2 regions of the Dorea sp. Marseille-P4042 genome follow, and region 1 is predicted to be linked to the other one. Evidence: a T-box and tRNA genes for the amino acid it is inferred to sense, from the RefSeq annotation. Region 1 holds a T-box; the other holds one or more tRNA genes.
The links. A T-box is a leader RNA that pairs with one kind of tRNA and senses whether it is charged. The one in region 1 lies ahead of C7E02_RS12225 (valine--tRNA ligase), so its partner is inferred to be a tRNA-Val.

Region 1 (6,279 bases):
GGCAGCAGAAATCGCAGTAGACACGGTCGACCGGTTTTTAACAAAAAACAGCATCGAACGTGTGATCTTTAACGTGTTCAAAGAGCAAGATTTTAATATATACAAGAAACTTTTTTGTTAGCGGTACCGGGGTTTTTTTGAAAAAACCCCGTCCCCAATTGGATTTTATCTGGAGGTTGTAGATGGATAATTTATTTTTTTGTTTAAATGCGACAGGTCCTATATTCTTAATGATGATCCTGGGACTTTTTTTTCGTCATATAGGCTGGATGGATGAGGAGTTTGCCTCGAAAATGAATAAATTCGTATTTAAAGTGCCGTTGCCGTTATTATTATTCGGGGATCTTGCGACAGTAGATTTTTCGGAAGTCTGGAATGTAAAATTTGTTATATTCTGTTTTATGGTAACCTTGATCTGCATTATAATTTCAGCGGGAATTTCCTGTCTTTGGAAGGATAAGTCTATCCGTGGGGAATTTATTCAGGCTTCTTATCGAAGCAGCGCGGCGCTTCTTGGTATTGCATTTATCCAAAATATTTATGGAAATGCGGGTATGGCGCCAGTCATGATCATCGGCAGTGTCCCGCTTTATAATATTATGGCGGTTGTTGTGCTGTCCTTTTTCAAACCGGGACAGAGCAAGATTGATAAAGAGGTACTAAAGAAAACATTAAAAGGAATTATTACCAACCCGATTATTATTGGAATTGTGATTGGACTTCTTTGGTCGGCATGCCGTCTTCCATTTTCCGGAATCCCGGCGAAGACGGTGACAAGTATTGGAAACATGGCAACTCCGATGGGACTTATGGCAATGGGAGCGACCTTTGATATCCACAAAGCTTTCGCGAAAGCCAAACCGTCTATTGTGGCGGCTGTTATGAAGCTTGTCGGATTTGCGGCAGTCTTTCTGCCAATCGCAGTCGGGCTGGGATTTAAGAATGAAGAAATCGTTGCAATCCTTGTTATGCTCGGATCTGCGACGACTGTAAGTAGTTATGTTATGGCAAAAAATATGGGACATGAAGGTGTCCTTACTGCCAGTACAGTAATGCTTACCACTATGTTCAGTGCATTCACATTGACCGGGTGGCTGTATATATTGAAAACTTTAGGAATCGTGTAATAAAGAAGCTGAATTTCGCTCATGAACATTCCGCGCACGAAACATTCCGATGAGCCGAAAACAGTAATCATATTCAGCAAGTGCCGGCAGGCAAGAATACGCCTAAGTAGCGACCGCTCCAGAGTACCTTCTAAGGAAATATCTCATTTTTAATATGTTTGTGTTTTAGGAGAAGATAGGGTACAATTAAGATTAACAACGAAGAATTGGAGGGCTTTTGTATGGGGATTTATTTGAATCCGGACAGCAGTAAGTTTGAGGAAGCTGTGAATTCAGATATCTATATAGATAAGACAGGATTGTTGACTTACACCAATTCTGTTTTGCATACGATGCAAAAATACATTTGTATTAGTCGTCCAAGACGCTTTGGGAAATCTATTGCGGCAAATATGTTGACAGCATATTATAGCCGTGGCTGTGATGCAGAACAATTGTTTTCACAGTTTGAAATTTCAAAGGATATGGATTTTAAAAAGTATCTGAATCAATACGACACGATTTCTGTAAATATGCAGGAGATTTTGAGCAGGAGCCATAATGTCTGTGAATTGATTAGCCGATTTGGCAGACTTATCATTCGAGATTTAAAAAATGAGTATCCGGATGTGGATTATTTTGATGATACAGATGTTATAGAGTGCATGCAGGATGTATACGCGCAGAAAAAACAGCCATTTATCATTATTATAGATGAATGGGACTGCATTTTCCGAGAATATAAAGAAAATAAAGAAGCTCAGGAAAAATATCTCGATTTCCTAAGAGATTTGTTAAAGGATAAGGCGTATGTTCATCTGGCGTATATGACAGGAATTCTTCCGATAAAAAAATATGGAACTCATTCAGCTTTAAATATGTTTGATGAATTTTCTATGATAGATCCGGGACCGTTGGCGAGATATGTTGGATTTACGGAAAATGAAGTGAAGAAACTGTGTGAACAGTACCAGATGGATATGGCAGAGATAAAGAACTGGTATGATGGATATTCCTTTGAAAATGGAATCTCTATTTACAGTCCGCGTTCCGTGGTAAATTGCATGCGATTTGGAAAAATCGGAAATTACTGGAATCAGACAGAAACATTTGAAGCGCTGCGAATTTATATAGAGATGAATTTCGAAGGGCTAAAAGATGATGTCATAAGTATGATTGCGGGAAATGCAGTACCGGTAAATACAGGAAGCTTTGCCAATGATATGTCAACATTTCACACAGAAGATGATGTCCTGACACTTTTGATACATTTGGGGTATGTATCGTATGATTATGATAATAAGACTGTAAAAATTCCAAATGAAGAAGTAAGAACTGAGTATGTGAACAGTATATCTGCTTCAACATGGGGTGAAGTATCAAAGGCATTGAAAGAGTCAGCGGACACATTGGAAGCAATCTGGCAGAAACGGCCAAAGCAGGTAGCAGAAGCCGTTCGGCAGGCACATTTTGAAACTTCTCACATTCAGTACAATGATGAAAATGCATTAAGTTATACAATTTCACTCGCATTGTATGCTGCAAGAAATTTTTATGTGATTCACAGAGAGTTGGCAGGAGGAAAAGGATTTGCAGATCTTGTTTTTCTTCCGCGAAAAAAATTTCCGGAAAAACCAGCAATTGTAGTAGAACTAAAATGGGATAAAACTGCAGAAGGAGCCATTGCACAGATAAAGAATAAGGAATATTGCAGAAGCCTTGAAGAATATGAAGGAAATATTTTATTGGTAGGTGTGAATTACAATAAGCAGACAAAAGAACACGAATGTGTCATAGAAGAGTATGTAAAATAATTGTGGAAGCATAAAGAAAGCTAAAGTTGTAGACAGCATAAAATCCGGGGAGGGATACCTTATGAAGAAAATAGCATTTATCATATGTTGTATTTTAACTTTATCCTTAGCAGCTTGCAGTAACAGACAGGAAAATCCCCAGATTAGTAAGTGGGATTGTTCCGTCAACTGTGCAGAACAATCAACTTCCAACAAATATGTGATTACCTACTCTGATGAAAAATTAACATCACAGACAGGAGCACTGACCTTCTATAATGGCAATGAATTTGAAATTACCATACATCTTATTAATAACGGCGAAGAAGAACGGAGAGAAACAATCCCGGCAGGCGGTTCAACCTGCTTAAAACAACTCAAAGAAAATATAGAGTACATCGTAGGAATACACGCAGATGTCACAGAAGATATGCCTATTAAACTGACAGCTTATGACGGAGAAAAGACGGACGCTGAACCATAAAATGATTATATGATACATTTTTAAGGTAGTAATAAAAGCTTTTGCATAACAGATTTTTGAAAAATAATGGATTTACTATTGAGTAGTGGGTATCAAAAAAAATAAAGCATCAAAAGAGTCTCAAGAAAGCATTGAGTTATTTTCGCAACAATAGAAAACACTCAGCTTTCGAGAGCCCCTTTTGATACGGTCTCTTAAGGTTTTCTGAAAATTCCCTAAAAACCTTGACAAACAGGGCTTCTGTGGCTATGATATTTTGTAGTTTCATGGTTGATAAACCAGTTAAATGCGTTGAAAAAGAGGAGTATGCATAAGTCGTTCTGACAGAGAGAGATGCCCATTGGCTGCGAGGCACTTGAGAATAGAGATGCAGAAGGTAGCTTTGGAGCAGGAACGCTGAAGTCACAGTAGGCGGTCCCGGAGTCGTTCCCGTTAAAGAATAGGATGAGATGTATAGAGGAGTTTCTTCTATATAATAAAGGTGGTACCGCGAATCAATCGCCCTTTGTGAGAATAAAGGGCGTTTTTTTATAATTAAGAAATGCATTTCCTAACTATAAAAAAGCCTCCGGCAGGATGCGCACTGCGGCGTACAATGATGGTACCGCAAGCGGCCGCCGCAGGCTCCAGAATGTGCTGGGGCACATTCTATATTTTGCCCTGAAATGCGAAAAATGTGTGAAAACACGAACCAGGAAACACATATTTGAGGAGGAGACTATGAGTCAGAATTTGGAGAAAACTTACAATCCGAAAGAGATTGAAGACAAACTGTACCAGAAGTGGTGCGAAAATAAGTATTTCCACGCAGAAGTGGACAGAAGTAAGAAACCATTTACAATCGTAATGCCGCCACCGAATATTACCGGTAAGCTTCACATGGGACATGCTCTTGACAACACGATGCAGGATATCCTGATCCGCTACAAGAGAATGCAGGGATACAATGCACTGTGGATTCCGGGAACAGACCATGCGGCTATTTCTACAGAAGTAAAGGTTACCAATCAGTTAAAAGACGAAGGTATTGATAAAAAAGAACTTGGCCGTGAGAAATTCTTAGAAAGAACATGGCAGTGGAAAGAAGAATATGGCGGAACTATCACATCACAGCTTAAAAAGATGGGTGTTTCCTGTGACTGGGACAGAGAGCGTTTCACAATGGACGAGGGATGTTCTGAAGCAGTTGAGAAAGTATTCTTGAACCTTCATAAAAAAGGATTCATTTACAGAGGGTCCAGAATCATCAACTGGTGTCCGGTATGTAAGACTTCCCTGTCTGATGCCGAGGTAGAGCATGAAGAGCAGGACGGATTCTTCTGGCACATTAAGTACCCAATCGTAGGAACAGACCGTTTCCTTGAGATTGCAACAACACGTCCGGAGACTCTTCTGGGAGATACTGCAATTGCAGTTCACCCGGATGATGAGAGATATAAAGATATCGTTGGAAAGATGTGTAAGCTGCCACTGACAGACCGTGAAATTCCGATTGTTGCAGATTACTACGTAGACAAAGAGTTCGGAACAGGTGCTGTTAAGATCACACCGGCACATGACCCTAACGACTTTGAAGTTGGAAAACGTCACAATCTGCCAGAACTTAACATCATGAATGATGATGCTACGATCAACGAGAAGTATGGTGGAAAATATGCAGGCATGGATCGCTACGAAGCAAGAAAAGCTATGGTAGAGGATCTGAAAGAGCAGGGATATCTTGTAAAAGTTGTTCCACATTCTCATAATGTAGGAACTCACGATAGATGTCATACAACGGTAGAGCCAATGATCAAACAGCAGTGGTTCGTAAAGATGGAAGAGCTTGCAAAACCAGCCATTGAGGCGATCAAGAATGGTGAGCTTAAGTTTGTACCAGAGCGTTTTGATAAGATTTACCTGCACTGGCTTGAGAATATCCGTGACTGGTGCATATCCAGACAGATCTGGTGGGGACATAGAATCCCAGCCTACTACTGCCAGGATTGTGGAGAAGTCGTAGTAGCTTCCGAAGCACCGGAAAAATGCCCACATTGTGGTTGTACACATTTTAAACAGGATGAGGATACGCTGGATACATGGTTCAGTTCTGCGCTTTGGCCATTCTCAACACTTGGCTGGCCACATGAGACGGAGGATCTTGACTATTTCTATCCAACGAATGTACTTGTAACTGGATACGACATCATTTTCTTCTGGGTTATCCGTATGGTATTCTCAGGATATGCACATACAGGAAAGGCACCATTTAACACAGTACTGATACACGGACTTGTTCGCGATTCTCAGGGACGCAAGATGAGTAAATCACTTGGAAATGGTATCGATCCTCTGGATGTTATCGATCAGTACGGCGCAGACGCACTTCGTATGACACTGATTACAGGAAATGCTCCTGGAAATGATATGCGTTTCTACAACGAACGTGTAGAGGCAAGCCGTAATTTTGCAAATAAAGTATGGAATGCTTCCAGATATATTCTTATGAATATGGAAGGAAAAGAGATCACAGAGCCACAGGCAGAGGATCTGGGACCTGCAGACCGCTGGATTTTATCTGCATGCAATAATGTGGTAAAAGATGTAACAGAGAACTTAGATAAGTTCGAGCTTGGAATTGCACTTTCCAAGATTTATGACTTTATCTGGGACGAGTTCTGTGACTGGTACATTGAACTTTCAAAATATGCAATCTACCACGCAGACGAGAATCCGAAGAGTGCGAACGCTGCACTTTGGACATTGAAGAAAGTTCTTGGTGACGCACTGAAGCTTCTTCACCCATACATGCCATTTGTTACAGAGGAAATCTACAGCAAACTGGTTCCAGAAGAAGAGTCCCTGATGATGTCAAGCTGGCCGGTATATGAGGAAAAATGGAATGACGCAGAGAATG
Region 2 (6,279 bases), on a different contig from region 1:
AGCTCCCGTACATACTCCAGAAGCTTTATACTGGAAATTCCTTTATATTTTGAGTCTGTATCCGGAAAATGCTTCCCAATATCTCCAAGCGCTGCTGCTCCGAGAAGGGCATCCATAATCGCATGGAGAAGCACATCCGCATCCGAATGTCCCAAAAGACCTTTCTCATACGGTATCTGGACACCTCCGATAATCAGATCTCTTCCTTCTACTAATTTGTGAACATCGTATCCCAAACCAACTCGCATTTTAATTCCTCCACAAAACTTTTTTCATTCTCCGTTGTCAATGCCTTTTTTATTATACATGAGAGAATATTCAGAGTCAACGAAAGGCCACTATAGCCAGAGTTTTTTTGCATAATAGAAAATGCAATTTCTTTGCTTAAAAAAACAGGTGCAGTACACAAAGTATTTGACAGCCATTCTACGAGCTGATTAAAAATCTGTTCTTCTTTATCTGTAAATTCTGCAACTAATATTTTCCCATAATATCAACAACTTTCATAATAAATTTCACAAGAACAATTATTCTATAATATGTCATCAAATAACTTTAGCTGAATACCTTTGCTTTTCTCTTCAAATTTGCTTAAATATTCAAAGATAATTTTGTTATCATGTACTATCCCGTTATCTTCACATATTTGATGAAAAAGTTTCATCAATATCGCATTATTTGGACTGTTTATCTGATACTGCATACCATAAGTTTGTATATATTTATCTTTCAAATACGGAAATAATCTGTCTAACTGACTATAAAAATATTCTCTATTTCCCTCACGAAGCGTTAGTCCCATTCCGAAGCAGATAACACCATAAACTTTTGCTTCAATACAATAATTTAAAATTCCTTTAATATTATCTTCTGTATCATTGATAAAAGGCAGAATAGGGCAAAGCCAGACAACTGTGGGAATACCAGCATCATGTAGTTTTTTTAGAGCTTCAACTCTTTCTTTTGTTGTGCTGACATTTGGTTCAATTTTTTTGCATAAATCCTCATCATAAGTCGTTAATGTCATTTGTACTACACATTTTGTTTTTTCATTGATAGCCTTTAATAAATCTAAATCCTTTAATACACGATTAGATTTTGTTATCAGAGTAAAACCAAAACCGTACTTATATGCTAACGATAATGCTTTTCTGACACTACTAAATTCATCTTCAAGCGGAATATAAGGATCTGTCATAGAACCAGTGCTCAACATACATTTTAATCGTTTTCTTTTTAAAGTATTTTCTAAAAGGATAATAGCATTTTCTTTGACTTCAACATCTTCAAAAGCATGTTCCATGTGGTAACATTTGCTTCTTGAGTCACAATATATACAGCCGTGCGTACAACCTCGATATAGGTTCATTCCATTTGATGAAGATAAAATCCCTTTCACTTTTTTTAAGTGCATAAACTATACCTTTATAATTGAAATTTCTTTTTTAAAAAAGTTTCATTCAAAAGATGATTAGTCACAAAATCACCGTTATAAAATACAGCCCAATTATTGAAAATACAAGGAACATTTTTAGCTTTTTCTAAAGTATCTACAGCAATTAGATTTAATGGTATATTATTTTTATTACAGTATTCCTGTACTTGTTCAATGCAATTAGGAATATATGGACACTGTAATCCATAATAGATTGTCAGCTCCTTTTGCTCTATTGTCATTTTTTTTGCGTTTTCAGAAAAACAAGGCTTATTCCCATCAAAAGACAATGACAATAACTCATAATCATTCCCAACCGTATCTACCACTTCAAAACCATATTTCAGAAAAAACTTCTTATCAGATAAAAAAGGCTTTTTCTTTTTTGAACTGAAAACGCATACACCTGATTTCCCAGTTTCCTTTGCGTCATGAATACAATATTCAAGTAAAGATTTTGCATATCCTTTTCCCTTAAAAGAGCCAGATACCCAAAGGCAGTAAATATACAGATAGTTTTCTCCAGAAACAGGAACCCATGCTGTTTCTATCGGAGCATATTCAATAAATACTTTTCCTTTTTTATCAAGTTTACGGAAAATATGACCTTCTTCAATTCGTTTCTTAAGCCATTGCTTTTTTACTGATACTCCAACTTGATGTTTTTTATCCGAAATTGCACAACATATATGTTCTGTGTCCAGATTATCCAACGTTAAGTTCATAAATGTTTCATTCATAAATAGTTCACCCCTTAATATTTTTTCATCTGTATTATATCACAATAACCTTGACAACATATGTCATGGTTTATTTTGTTCGCATATTTTTTTTGCTTCATTGTAGACAATTTTTTTTAAATACTTTGGTTCTATGATACAAACCTTTGAACCAAAAGAAAGAAGATAACCAATCAGCCATTCATCTATAGGCATTGTAGCGGAAATTATAAAATCACCATTATCGTCTTGATTGATTTCATCAACTTCAAATTCATCATAAATCCGATAAGCCATTTCTTGAGGAAAACGCAGTATAATATTTTCACAATTTGCTTTTATTTCCTTTTTTTCTTCTTGTGGAAATTCCATAGGATTAAAAAATTTTTCCATAATCCTTGCTTGTATAATACGTGTCAATTTAAAGATACGGAAATCGGACTTATTCATACAAAAGGCTTTTATATACCAGCTTTTCGCTTTATACACCATTTTAAGCGGACAGATAACTCTTTCAATCACTTCTCCACGAGTATTCACATAAACAATACAAAGCATTTTGTGTGATATGATTGCTTCCTTTACCTTTTGAAACATAGCATTATCTTGCGATTTATTCCCCCAGCGTGAAAAATCAACCTCAAGCCAATTTTCACTTTTTATACAAAAAAAAGAAATCTGCTTTTGCAAATTCCTTTTCTTACACAAGTAGCGGGAACTGGATTTGAACCAGCGACACCGCGGGTATGAACCGCGTGCTCTAGCCAACTGAGCTATCCCGCCATATATTGAGGTATATATGGGACCAATAGGGCTCGAACCTATGACCCTCTGCTTGTAAGGCAGATGCTCTCCCAGCTGAGCTATGATCCCATATCTTGTGGCTCTCTCGAACCGACTTCGTTAGTATACATCAATATAGTGAGTATTGTCAATAACTTTTTTTATTTTTTTATTATCTTTTTTAATTTTTCCAGATCGTCCATATCAGGATGTGACAATGCACAGTCAAAATTTGCGATCAACATATCAAGATTCGCTGGATGTTCCGGATTTTCTTTCATCTTTACATATCGTTCACGCACAGATTGTGGCATTTTTCCCTGGCACATATACTCTCCAATAACAGCATTGCTTGAATCAATGGATTGTTTGACTTGTCCGAGGATCTTTTCAAAATATACATCACTTCCACCGAACCCAGCCGTTCCAAACAGAAAAATCTTCTTGTTTTTTAGTTTCGCTAATAATTCTAATGTCTTGGTATCCGCACTCCCTTTGTCAGTCCAAAATCCGATATACAACAAATCGGATGGAGGGATCTTTGAATCATTCTCCCCAAAATAATCACACTTATCTTTTGGCAATATTTCATAGACTGCATCAGCCAGCTTCTTTGTATTACCAGTTGAACTACTGAATACGATTGAATAATTTTCTTGTTCCATATCTCATCGTCTCCTTCTTTGTTTGATTTTTGCTGTACTAAACTCTCTCCAGATTATGTTGTAACGCATCAATCAAATCTTTAATAACAATTGGCTTGGATAAAAATCCATCCATACCACATTCCAGTGCTTTCTTTCTATCTTTCTCAAAAGCATTGGCAGTCATAGCAAGAATTGTAATTCCCGCCAATTTGGGATCCTCCAGTGCACGGATCTGCTTTGTTGCCTCATATCCATTCATCACAGGCATCTGCACATCCATCAGCACCAGATCATAGCCAGCTGCTGTTGAATTCTTAACCTTCTCCACTGCCTCTGCTCCATCTTCTGCTGTATCAACCAGGAAGCCATATTCATTAAGGATCTCCACCGCAATTTCACTGTTCAAAAAGGTCTTTGTTCACTACAAAGCCATGCGCATCCGCACACACCGGAAGCCAGTTTACGCTTCCATCTTCATTCATAAAATTATTAAGATATGTGTCATAGACAGCACCTGCCACGTTAGTTGTAGAAAGATCCATCAGACTGTCTTTCAGAGGACTTGCATCGTGAAGCGAAAAACGACAGCAGGTTATAATATCCGGAAATCCACCGTTTTCCTTAAGAAACTTGTAGAAATCCAGGTCATTATTGCCTACTACAAATTCAACATTGATATTCGGAAGCTGTTCCATTTTTTCTTTTTCAATATGCTCTCCCTTGTGAAATTGTTTTCCACTAATTCATGAATTATCTTTACTAATAGTTTCGTATCAACAGATTATATAAAAAACACCATCTAAAATAGACAGTGTACATTCTTTTTTTACAACTGGCTACCATTTTACAGGTCCTATAGCTTTGCGTCGCAGACTTTCGTCTGTTTTGCCCAAAATATTATTTTAATTATAGCACTTCTTATTTTCTCATGTCCATATTTTTCTATGTTAGAGTATAAAAAAAAGAACACACAATGTGAATTCTCTTTCCAAGTAGCGGGAACTGGATTTGAACCAGCGACACCGCGGGTATGAACCGCGTGCTCTAGCCAACTGAGCTATCCCGCCATATTTATATTCGCTGCTCTCTTGAACCAGCCTACTAAGTTTACAATAAGATTCTACTTTCGTCAACATATTTTTTAAAATTTTTCAATTTTTTCTACATTTGCAAAAATTCCATCTTTTATTCCGTCCCTCGCATCAGTAAATACCGGTGTTCCAATAGATAATCAAAAGAAAAAGTGAGTCTGTGCGTGGAATCCGTTTTTACCTCGTAGATATATTTTCCCGAACTCCTGCACATTCTCACCGAGTATATTTACTCCTCTTCCTGATCAGGCGTTTAAAATATTCATGAATTCTTCTCCTGTAATCGTTTCTTTCTCATACAGATACCTTGCCAGATCGTCCAGTTTTTCTCTGTTCTCCATCAATATTCCAGCTGCTTTTTCGTGTTCACTTCGAACAACTTCCACAACCTTCTCATCAATCTTTGTCTGCGTCTCTGCCGAACAGGTCAGGGAAGAATCTCCGCCCAGATACTGATTCGTCTGCACTTCCATTGCAACCATATCAAAATCACACGTCATTCCATATCTTGTGATCATAGCCCTTGCAAGCTTGGTTGCCTGTTCAATATCATTGGAAGCTCCCGTCGTGACTGAACCAAACACAATTTCTTCCGCTGCCCTTCCTCCTGTAAGAGTCGCGATCTTATTCAGGATTTCTTCTTTTGTCATCAGATAATGATTGCCTTCCTCGACCTGCATCGTATAGCCAAGAGCCCCCGACGTTCTGGGAACAATGGTAATCTTCTGTACCGGAGCTGAATTAGTCTGTTTTGCAGCCACAAGCGCATGCCCGATTTCATGATATGCCACAATACGCTTTTCTTTATCTGTCAGGATCGCATTTTTCTTCTGATATCCGGCGATAACAACCTCAATACTCTCCTCCAGATCTTCCTGCGTTACAAATTTACGGTTGTCACGAACTGCACGAAGTGCTGCTTCATTTACAATATTAGCAAGTTCCGCTCCAGAAGCTCCGGAAGCCATACGTGCCACTTTATTATAATCTACATTATCACCAACTTTTATTTTTTTTGCATGAACCTTCAGGATATCTTCTCTTCCTTTCAGATCAGGAAGTTCTACCGGCACACGTCTGTCGAACCGTCCCGGTCTTAAAAGAGCCGGATCCAGGGATTCTGGACGGTTCGTTGCCGCAAGAATGATCACGCCCGTGTTGTCTTCAAATCCATCCATCTCTGTCAGCAACTGATTCAAGGTCTGCTCACGTTCATCATTTCCACCTATCTGTCCATCCCGCTTCTTACCGATTGCATCTATCTCATCAATAAACACAATACATGGTGCTTTTTCTTTTGCCTGTTGGAACAGATCACGCACCTTTGATGCACCCATACCAACGAACATCTCTACAAATTCAGAACCGGACATGGAGAAAAATGGAACATTTGCCTCACCGGCAACTGCTTTTGCAAGCATCGTCTTACCTGTTCCCGGAGGTCCTACAAGAAGAATTCCTTTCGGCATCGATGCTCCGATTTCTTTATATCTGGCCGGGTTATGAAGATATTCTACAATCTCGCTTAAATTCTCTTTCGCCTCATCTTCACCTGCAACATCACGGAAACGGATTCCCTCGGATGATTTCACATAAATCTTCGC

Region 2: it encodes a tRNA-Val, which carries the amino acid that the T-box ahead of C7E02_RS12225 (valine--tRNA ligase) is inferred to sense. The anticodon was not compared.

What each region holds. Positions count from the first base shown of each region.
Region 1 is NZ_OLMI01000002.1:1,345,504-1,351,782, reverse strand. Features, by position in the region: gene C7E02_RS12245 (protein-ADP-ribose hydrolase) at 1-121, shown strand, start outside; gene C7E02_RS12240 (AEC family transporter) at 183-1,127, shown strand; gene C7E02_RS12235 (AAA family ATPase) at 1,349-2,920, shown strand; gene C7E02_RS12230 (hypothetical protein) at 2,982-3,383, shown strand; T-box leader at 3,666-3,892, shown strand; gene C7E02_RS12225 (valine--tRNA ligase) at 4,104-6,279, shown strand, end outside.
Region 2 is NZ_OLMI01000001.1:81,674-87,952, reverse strand. Features, by position in the region: gene ispF (2-C-methyl-D-erythritol 2,4-cyclodiphosphate synthase) at 1-248, opposite strand, end outside; gene C7E02_RS00405 (SPL family radical SAM protein) at 533-1,414, opposite strand; gene C7E02_RS00400 (GNAT family N-acetyltransferase) at 1,426-2,175, opposite strand; gene C7E02_RS00395 (WYL domain-containing protein) at 2,239-2,844, opposite strand; tRNA gene C7E02_RS00390 (tRNA-Met) at 2,864-2,937, opposite strand; tRNA gene C7E02_RS00385 (tRNA-Val) at 2,955-3,027, opposite strand; gene bilS (flavodoxin family protein BilS) at 3,099-3,602, opposite strand; partial or broken gene C7E02_RS00375 (response regulator) at 3,640-3,990, opposite strand; gene C7E02_RS00370 (hypothetical protein) at 3,980-4,279, opposite strand; cyclic di-GMP riboswitch class I at 4,409-4,484, opposite strand; tRNA gene C7E02_RS00365 (tRNA-Met) at 4,578-4,651, opposite strand; gene ftsH (ATP-dependent zinc metalloprotease FtsH) at 4,921-6,279, opposite strand, start outside.